Regions from separate parts of the Acinetobacter sp. NEB149 genome, predicted to be linked through region 2. Evidence: predicted binding sites of a transcription regulator. Region 2 holds the regulator's gene; the other holds the start of a gene.
The links. The regulator PhoB, encoded in region 2, activates phosphate uptake and scavenging genes when phosphate is short. The targets are predictions, from matches to a motif close to TGTCATNAANCTGTCATAA.

Region 1 (4,338 bases), 1.1 Mb from region 2:
GTTGGAAAGTGCACCTGCCTTATTGGCAGGGCTTTCGATTTTACTGAACACTCTTCAACTGCTCTCGGAATATTCAATAGATGAACTCAATGAGATAGCCACAATGGCATTAGGTATCTCATAGATGTGTAGATACCTATGCCCAAAGGGAGAGGGAGCTTTCCCAATGGATTCAAATTAGTAGTAGCAAACATCTAAAAATATCGTTTTCTAATAAAATGAATACTATTTAATTTAAATTTTCTTTATTTGAATAATTAATGTAGTCCCCTCTCCTGAGCAAGTTTTAAAGCACCACTTTTAAAACGAAGCGCAAGTGAGGGTTAGGGAGAAGTAAAAATCACCCATAAAAAAAGCTGCTCTAGAGCAGCTTTTTTTATGTCTAAATAACTTAGAACACTTTTAAAAGTACCCAATACAAACCGCCTGACAGACAGATCGTTGCTGGCAAGGTAAAGACCCAGGCAGACAGAATGGTTTTCACCATCTGGAAGTTCAGACCTGACTTGTTCGCCACCATGGTACCTGCTACTGCAGAGTTCAATACATGGGTAGTGGATACCGGCATACCAAAGCCATCTGCTGCCGCAATGGTTGACATCGCAACAAGTTCGGCAGACATACCCTGACCATAAGTCATATGCTGTTTACCAATACGCTCCCCGACAGTCACGACAATACGCTTCCAGCCGACCATCGTACCCAGACCAAGTGCCAAGGCTGTCGCCACTTTCACCCAGGTCGGGATGTATTGCAGGAATGAATCCAGATTGTCACGGTATTCATCTACTGTTTTTTCCTGTGCAGCACTCATTGTTGGTAAAGCTTCTGCTTTATCCAGACGTTTAAATGCTGTGGTGCTCAGGTACATGTCGTTGCGAAATTCAGACACTTGAGCTTCAGGAACATCCTTAATACTGGTATAGCTACCAACTTTTTCACCCAGATGATCCGTCAAACTTGCCAAGGCAGGCACGACTTCAGGGGTAATTTCCTTGGTCTGAATGTACTTGGTGATGACATCACGGGCTTGTTCATCCGGAATATCCTGATGATTTGGATAGATCACATCCGCAGTTTGTGCAGATAACTGGCCAAAAGACTGAATATGTTGTGCATCCAGATTTTTGTTCAGCGAGTACGCCAAAGGCACACAGCCGATCAGAATCAGCATGATCAGGCCCATACCTTTTTGACCGTCATTTGAACCGTGGGCAAAGCTTACCCCAGTACAGGTAAAGATCAGCATGGCACGAATCAATGGTGGCGGTGGCTTGTTACCTTCAGGTGGCTGGAACAGTTCCAGTTGACGCTTGAAGATTTTTTTCACCAGCAAGAACACAATCGCAGCAAATGCAAAACCGATTAAAGGCGAGAATAACAGCGCCTTACCGACTTTCATCACCTGCTCCATGTCTATACCTGAAGCGCCAGTACCGGCATTCAGAATATAGTTCATGATGCCAACACCCAGAATCGAACCGATCAGGGTATGTGAACTGGATGCCGGAATACCGAGAAACCAGGTTCCCAGATTCCAGAGAATTGCTGCGATCAGCATGGCAAAGACCATGGCAAAGCCTGCTCCGGAGCCGACATTCATGATCAGCTCGACCGGCAATAACGCAATAATGCCGTAAGCGACCGCACCACTGGCCACCATAACTCCAAGGAAGTTACAGAAGCCGGCCCACATCACTGCGACGGGAGCAGAAAGTGCGTTGGTATAAATGACCGTGGCAACTGCATTGGCGGTATCGTGGAAGCCATTGACGAACTCAAAACTCAACGCAATAAAAAGTGCCGTCGCTAACAAAATAACTGAATACAAGCCTAAGGCCGGTACATGCGCTAAATCTGCAGACAACTGGAAGCCGATATAAATCAGCGTAGTGATAATAAGAGTCAGGAACACCGGCATAAAAAATTTCGGTGTTGGCACATGAACATTGGTCGACTTTTGGGAAGCCGACCCGTGTGCTGAATCTACGGGAGTTTGATTAGGATTCATGCAAGCAGGAATAGAGGATTCAAGAATCCCCATATTGTTCAGTTAAATTGTGACAATTATATGACAAACTGCTGTCATATGAAGCAATTATTTGGATTTTCTTGCTGCTATTCGTCCTGTTTAATTCCGACTAAAACACTAGATTTTGATTTTATAAATCATTTACTTAAGATAAGATTCCAGCTTCTTCAAGCTTAAAAACTCAACATATTTTGCTACCAAAACGATTTACGCCCTGCCTGTCATCAAGCTGAGCAAAAGTTTCATTTGCACAGCATAAGCCATCAATATGACAATTTCATGAATGAAAGCATCAGCTTAATTTTTTGATTTTGTTTACTGTCTCAAAGACATCGAATCAGATTAGAGATTGCAATATTTTCTGATCCGGATGTTAAAACTTGTTGTTTTTCTAGATGACTTATCAAATTTTCATATCATGCTTATCCATCATTCTGAGCAATCTCAGCAGAAATCAGCCAACTAATCTGCTAAGATTAGCGTCGTTTTTTTTGATTTCTGCTGAGAAAGTTTGAATGTCTACACTTACCACTTTAAAAGAACTTCTTGCCAAAAGAATTTTAATTATCGATGGTGCGATGGGTACTATGATCCAGCGCCATAAACTGGAAGAAGCCGATTATCGTGGTGAGCGTTTTGCTGACTGGGCCTATGATCTCAAAGGTAATAATGATTTGCTGGCGCTGACTCAGCCACAAATCATTCAAGGCATTCATGAAGCTTACTTGGAAGCTGGCGCCGACATTATTGAAACCAACACCTTTAACGGTACCCGCGTTTCAATGTCGGATTACCACATGGAAGATCTGGTTCCCGAGATTAACCGTGAAGCAGCGCGTCTGGCCAAAGAAGCCTGTGCCAAATATTCAACGCCTGAAAAACCACGCTTTGTGGCAGGTGTGATTGGTCCGACATCGCGTACCACCTCTATTTCTCCAAACGTGAATGACCCGGCGTTCCGTAACATCACTTTTGATGCGCTCAAAGTTGACTATATTGAATCAACCAAAGCCTTGATCGAAGGTGGTGCAGACATCATCCTGATCGAAACCGTGTTCGATACCTTGAATGCCAAGGCCGCAATTTTTGCAGTGAAAGAAGTCTTTAAAGAATTGGGCTATGAATTGCCAATCATGATTTCAGGTACGATCACGGATGCATCAGGTCGTACATTGACTGGTCAAACCGCTGAAGCCTTCTGGAACTCGATGCGCCATGCAGAGCCACTTTCTATCGGCTTTAACTGTGCCCTAGGTGCAGATGCGATGCGTCCACACGTTAAAACCGTGTCTGACGTTGCCAATACCTTTGTTTCAGCACATCCAAACGCTGGCTTGCCGAATGCCTTCGGTGGATATGATGAAACGCCGGAAGAAACTGCAGCCTTTATTAAAGAATTTGCAGAAAGTGGCTTAATTAATATTACCGGTGGTTGCTGTGGTACTACGCCGGATCATATCCGCGCGATTGCAAATGCTGTTGCAGGCATTACCCCTCGTCAAATTCCTGAAATTGAACCTGCCTGTCGTTTAAGCGGTTTAGAGCCATTTAACATCACCAAAGATTCACTGTTTGTGAACGTCGGTGAACGTACCAACGTCACCGGTTCGAAAAAATTCCTGCGTCTGATTCGTGAAGAAAACTTCGCCGAAGCACTTGATGTTGCCCGTCAACAGGTTGAAGCCGGTGCGCAGATCATCGACATCAACATGGATGAAGGCATGCTCGATTCACAAGGTGCGATGGTGCATTTCCTGAATCTGATTGCTTCTGAGCCGGATATTTCACGTGTGCCAATCATGCTGGATTCTTCTAAATGGGAGATTATCGAAGCGGGCCTGAAATGTGTGCAAGGCAAAGCCGTGGTGAACTCGATTTCCCTGAAAGAAGGTCATGACGAGTTTGTCGAACGTGCCCGCCTCTGCCGTCAATATGGTGCCGCGGTCATCGTGATGGCATTTGATGAAGATGGTCAGGCCGATACAGCTACGCGCAAAAAAGAAATCTGCAAACGTTCATATGATGTTCTGGTGAATGAAGTGGGTTTCCCGTCTGAAGATATTATCTTTGACCCGAACGTCTTTGCGATTGCAACCGGTATTGAAGAACACAACAACTATGGTGTGGACTTTATTGAAGCGACTGGCTGGATTAAACAGAACCTGCCAAATGCGATGATTTCTGGTGGTGTATCCAACGTATCGTTCTCGTTCCGTGGTAACGAACCGGTGCGTGAAGCGATTCACTCGGTGTTCCTGTACCATGCTATTCAGCAAGGCATGACTATGGGTATTGTAAATGCCGGT
Region 2 (4,338 bases):
TGGGCCGTTAAACCAAACAGGCTGGAAATATTGATGATATGACCATCGCCAGTCTTCTTGATCAAAGGCAAGAATTCTTTGGTTCCATAGACCACGCCCCAAAAATTGATTCCAACAATCCATTCCAGTTCTTCATAAGATGCGCCTTCAACAGTTGAACCCAGCGCAACGCCTGCATTGTTAAAGATCATATTGATACTGCCATGATCCTGTTCGACCTGTGCCGCCCAGTTACGCACCTGTTCCAGTTCAGCCACATTTACTTTCTGAATGGTGACACGGACATCATCACTCTCTTTAAGCAATTCGAGCGTTTGTGCCAAACTCTGTTCATTGATATCACTGAGGGCCAAATGACAACCCTGCTGAGCCAGTAATACTGCCAGTTGCTGGCCAATACCTGAACCGGCACCGGTAATCGCAGCGACTTTATTGTTAAAATTTTTCATTCAATTTCCTTATGTAAAGAACTGCCATTCCATGACAGCAGGATCTTGTTCTGTTGTTTCAGGAGTTAGCACAGATCCTCAATATAGTTTTGACAATATGGATTGTCAATAATTATCCCCTATCTTTAAAGGCCAAATTTCAGGGCAGCATTTCCATATAGGTCTAAGCGTGATTTATTGCTAAGATATTCAAAATCTTCATGCAGATGAGCACATAGGCCTTATGACTGATTCAACCGACTCAGCAGCAAAATCACGCCCCTCCAAGAGCAAGGAACGTCAGTTTAAAGGCCTGTCGATGGCTGAAAGGCAGCAGGCACGTCGTGAAAAGCTGATCGAAGCGGGGATTGAAGCCTATGGCCGTCACGGCTTTTTTTCAGTTACCGTCAAAGATATCTGCAATGAAGCCAAACTGACTGAACGTTATTTTTATGAATCTTTCAAGAAAAGTGAGCATCTGTTTCAGACCATCTTTTTAAAACTGATTGATGAGCTGCAACAGAATGTGATGCAGGCCATGATGCAAGCCTCGACCGATCCAAAAAAAATGATCAAAGCGGGTCTGAATGCGCTGCTCACTACCCTGCGTGATAATCCGCGCATGGCACGGATCATTTATATCGATGCCATGCTGGTGCAGGAACTGCATAATCAGGCCACCATCCATGAAACCATGTCACGTTTCGACCGCATGATTCATGCCTTCGTCATGTTGATGATGCCGCAATTAAATCGCAGCGAGCAGGAAATTTCACTGGTGTCGACCGGTTTAAATGGCTATGTCACCCAAATTGCTATTCGTTGGGTGATGAGCGGTTTTAAACATTCGCTTGAGGAAGTTTTATCGTCTTGTAGTGTGGTTTTTTTGGCACTGCTCGATTCATTTTCAGAGAAAAAATAGCTGTTAAATCCTGTGCTTAATAGGCTTTCCTGCATTTACCAGTGAGTTACAAATTTATGCTGCACTACGGAAATGAGTAAAATTAATTTATGATTTTTTAACAAGTTTCTGCGCTATATTTGTCACAAATCTTTTCGAATTTCAGCAGTTTTTCCCTTTCTGCAATGATACTGTCATAATTAGTCTTTGTAATAAGCCTGTCATAAATATAAAACGGTTCACCGTTTACATGAAATAGGGTATTGCGTTGTGAAAGATGACTACATATTAATCGTCGATGACGAGCTCCCGATTCGGGAAATGATCCATACCTCTCTGGATATGGCCGGTTTTCAGTGCTTACAGGCAGAAGATGCCAAGCAGGCGCATCAGATGATTGTGGATCAGCGTCCGGCACTGATTTTGCTGGACTGGATGATGCCGGGTGGTGTCAGCGGTGTGGACCTGTGTCGTCGTCTGAAACGTGATGAAAGCCTGTCAGAAATTCCGGTGATCATGCTCACAGCGCGCGGTGAAGAAGACCATAAAGTACAAGGTCTGGATGCCGGTGCCGATGACTACATGACCAAGCCATTCTCGACCCGAGAACTGGTCTCCCGGATTAAGGCGGTACTGCGCCGTGCCAATGCCCTGAGCGGCGAAAAAACCATTGATGCCAATGGCCTGATTCTGGATCCGGTCAGCCAGCGGGTGAATTTTGGCAACAACATTCTGGAAATGGGGCCGACTGAATACCGTTTACTGGCCTTCTTCATGACCCATCCGGAACGTGCCTATACCCGTGCGCAATTGCTGGATCAGGTGTGGGGCGGTAACGTCTATATTGAAGACCGGACTATCGATGTGCATATCCGCCGTTTGCGTAAAGTGCTGGAACCTTATGGTGTAGACCGTTTTGTACAGACCGTTCGCGGAACGGGCTATCGCTTTTCGACCCGTTCAGATGTCGCTTTAGGTTAATATCTTTTAAGGTAAATCTTGTTTTATGTATGAACCCTACCCTGTCCCCGAACTGGCACGCGAACACAAAAGAATCCGTTACAGCAGTTTATGGGATTTTGCGAAGCAGGATTTACGCTTACTGGCTTTTTTCCTGATTATCGCCAGCTTTATCGGTTTTGGGATTGGGTATTTCTGGATTTGTATTGTAATTGCCTTCGTGGCGTTCTTTGCGACCCAAATGCGTTCCTTATATCTGGTCAATGAATGGATTTCCAATCGCCCTTATGATGTTCCACCGAATATTGGCGGGATATGGGGTGCACTACTTTTCAATGTTTATCGCGCCCAACGTCAGGAACGGATTGTTCAGGCGGAAATGGTCGAACTGATCGACCGTGCACAGTCTTCACTGGTGGCCTTACAAGAAGCTGTGGTGCTGCTTGATGAAAACCAGCAGATTGAATGGTGGAATCCGGCGGCCGAACGTTTGCTCGGAATCTCGAGTGATGACCGTCGCCGTAATATTCTGACCTTGTTACGCCAACCGAGCTTTATCGAATACTATCACCATATTGATGAATCTCCCGACGGCCTGAAAATGCGTTCTTCGCTGTTTGAAGACCATTATGTGCAGGTCAAAATGACCCGTTTTGGCGGAGAAAGCCGGGTACTGGTCGCTTATGATGTGACCCGGATGCACAATCTGGAACAGATGCGAAAGGATTTTGTCGACAATATTTCCCATGAACTGCGCACCCCGTTGACCGTGCTCAGTGGCTATATTGAAACCTTTACCGATCAGGAAGATATCAATCCACGCTGGAAACGCGCTTTTGATCAGATGCAGTCGCAAACCCGACGCATGAATGCACTGGTCAACGACCTGTTGCTGCTGTCACGTCTGGAAAATGATAAAAATATTGCCAAAAACCAGATCATTGAAATGCCGAGTCTGATGAACCAGTTGTTCGATGATGCCCAGGCCTATAATATTGACTATGGTCATACCCTGAATCTGGACATTGACAGTCATTGCGATCTGATCGGTTCAGATATGGAACTGGCCAGCGCTTTTAGTAATCTGATCACCAATGCCATCAAGTACACACCCAAAGGCGGCACCATCACCATCGGCTGGCATGATGATGGTGAATCGGCCTATTTTGTGGTGCAAGATAACGGCATCGGCATTGATCCCAAACATCTGCCACGACTGACCGAGCGTTTTTACCGAATCGATTCAGACCGTAGCCGCCGGACTGGTGGTACCGGTTTGGGATTAGCAATTGTTAAACATGTGCTGATGCAACATCAGGCACATCTGGAAATTGAGTCCAAGGAAAATCAAGGTTCTACCTTTAAGGTGGTTTTCCCCAAAGAACGTCTCAGCTTTCCAGAGTAATATAGTAAGCGTCCGCTGAACACACCTTCTGAATTCATCCTATAAGCCTTAATTTAGTCCCCACTTAAAAACAAGTGGGGACTAAAATTTATGACTACAAATCACCAGACATCCATCGCATCTCTTGCGAAAAAACGAAGAACATACAGTGCTGAATTTAAACAGCAGATCGTTCAGGCTTGTAAAGCACCGGACGTTTCAATTGCTTCAGTCGCTTTGCAACATGGATTGAATACAAATCTTGTATCCAAATGGATTCGCTTAATTGATGCTAAGCCAGGGAATGATCGCTCACCACTACCGAATAAACCTGCATTTATTGCCTTATCTTGCTCTGCACCATTAGATCCTACTCCTACTGACATGTTAAAGGTTCAAATTACTTTACCCCACTCAAAAGCAGAAATTGGCTTGAAATGGCAAGTATCAGAAATATCTGCTTTAGCAGAATTACTCAAGGCACTGGCAACATGATCCGTATCGATGAAATCTGGCTTTCTACCCAACCTCTGGATATGCGAGCAGGGATGGATACTATCATGGCTCAGGTGGTGAGAGCCTTTGGCTACATCAAACCGCATTGTGCTTACCTGTTCTGTAATAAACGTGGCCATCGCATGAAAGTACTGGTGCATGATGGACTG

Region 1: a site for PhoB is predicted at 2,059-2,077, ahead of HGD77_RS04450 (inorganic phosphate transporter). Genes of this name have one in related genera too.

The regions. Positions count from the first base shown of each region.
Region 1 is NZ_CP051208.1:949,840-954,177, reverse strand. Features, by position in the region: gene HGD77_RS04455 (transposase) at 1-124, shown strand, start outside; gene HGD77_RS04450 (inorganic phosphate transporter) at 392-2,011, opposite strand; gene metH (methionine synthase) at 2,548-4,338, shown strand, end outside.
Region 2 is NZ_CP051208.1:3,043,592-3,047,929, forward strand. Features, by position in the region: gene HGD77_RS14725 (SDR family NAD(P)-dependent oxidoreductase) at 1-449, opposite strand, end outside; gene HGD77_RS14730 (TetR/AcrR family transcriptional regulator) at 673-1,350, shown strand; gene phoB (phosphate regulon transcriptional regulator PhoB) at 1,600-2,310, shown strand; gene phoR (phosphate regulon sensor histidine kinase PhoR) at 2,336-3,694, shown strand; gene tnpA (IS66-like element accessory protein TnpA) at 3,785-4,168, shown strand; gene tnpB (IS66 family insertion sequence element accessory protein TnpB) at 4,165-4,338, shown strand, end outside.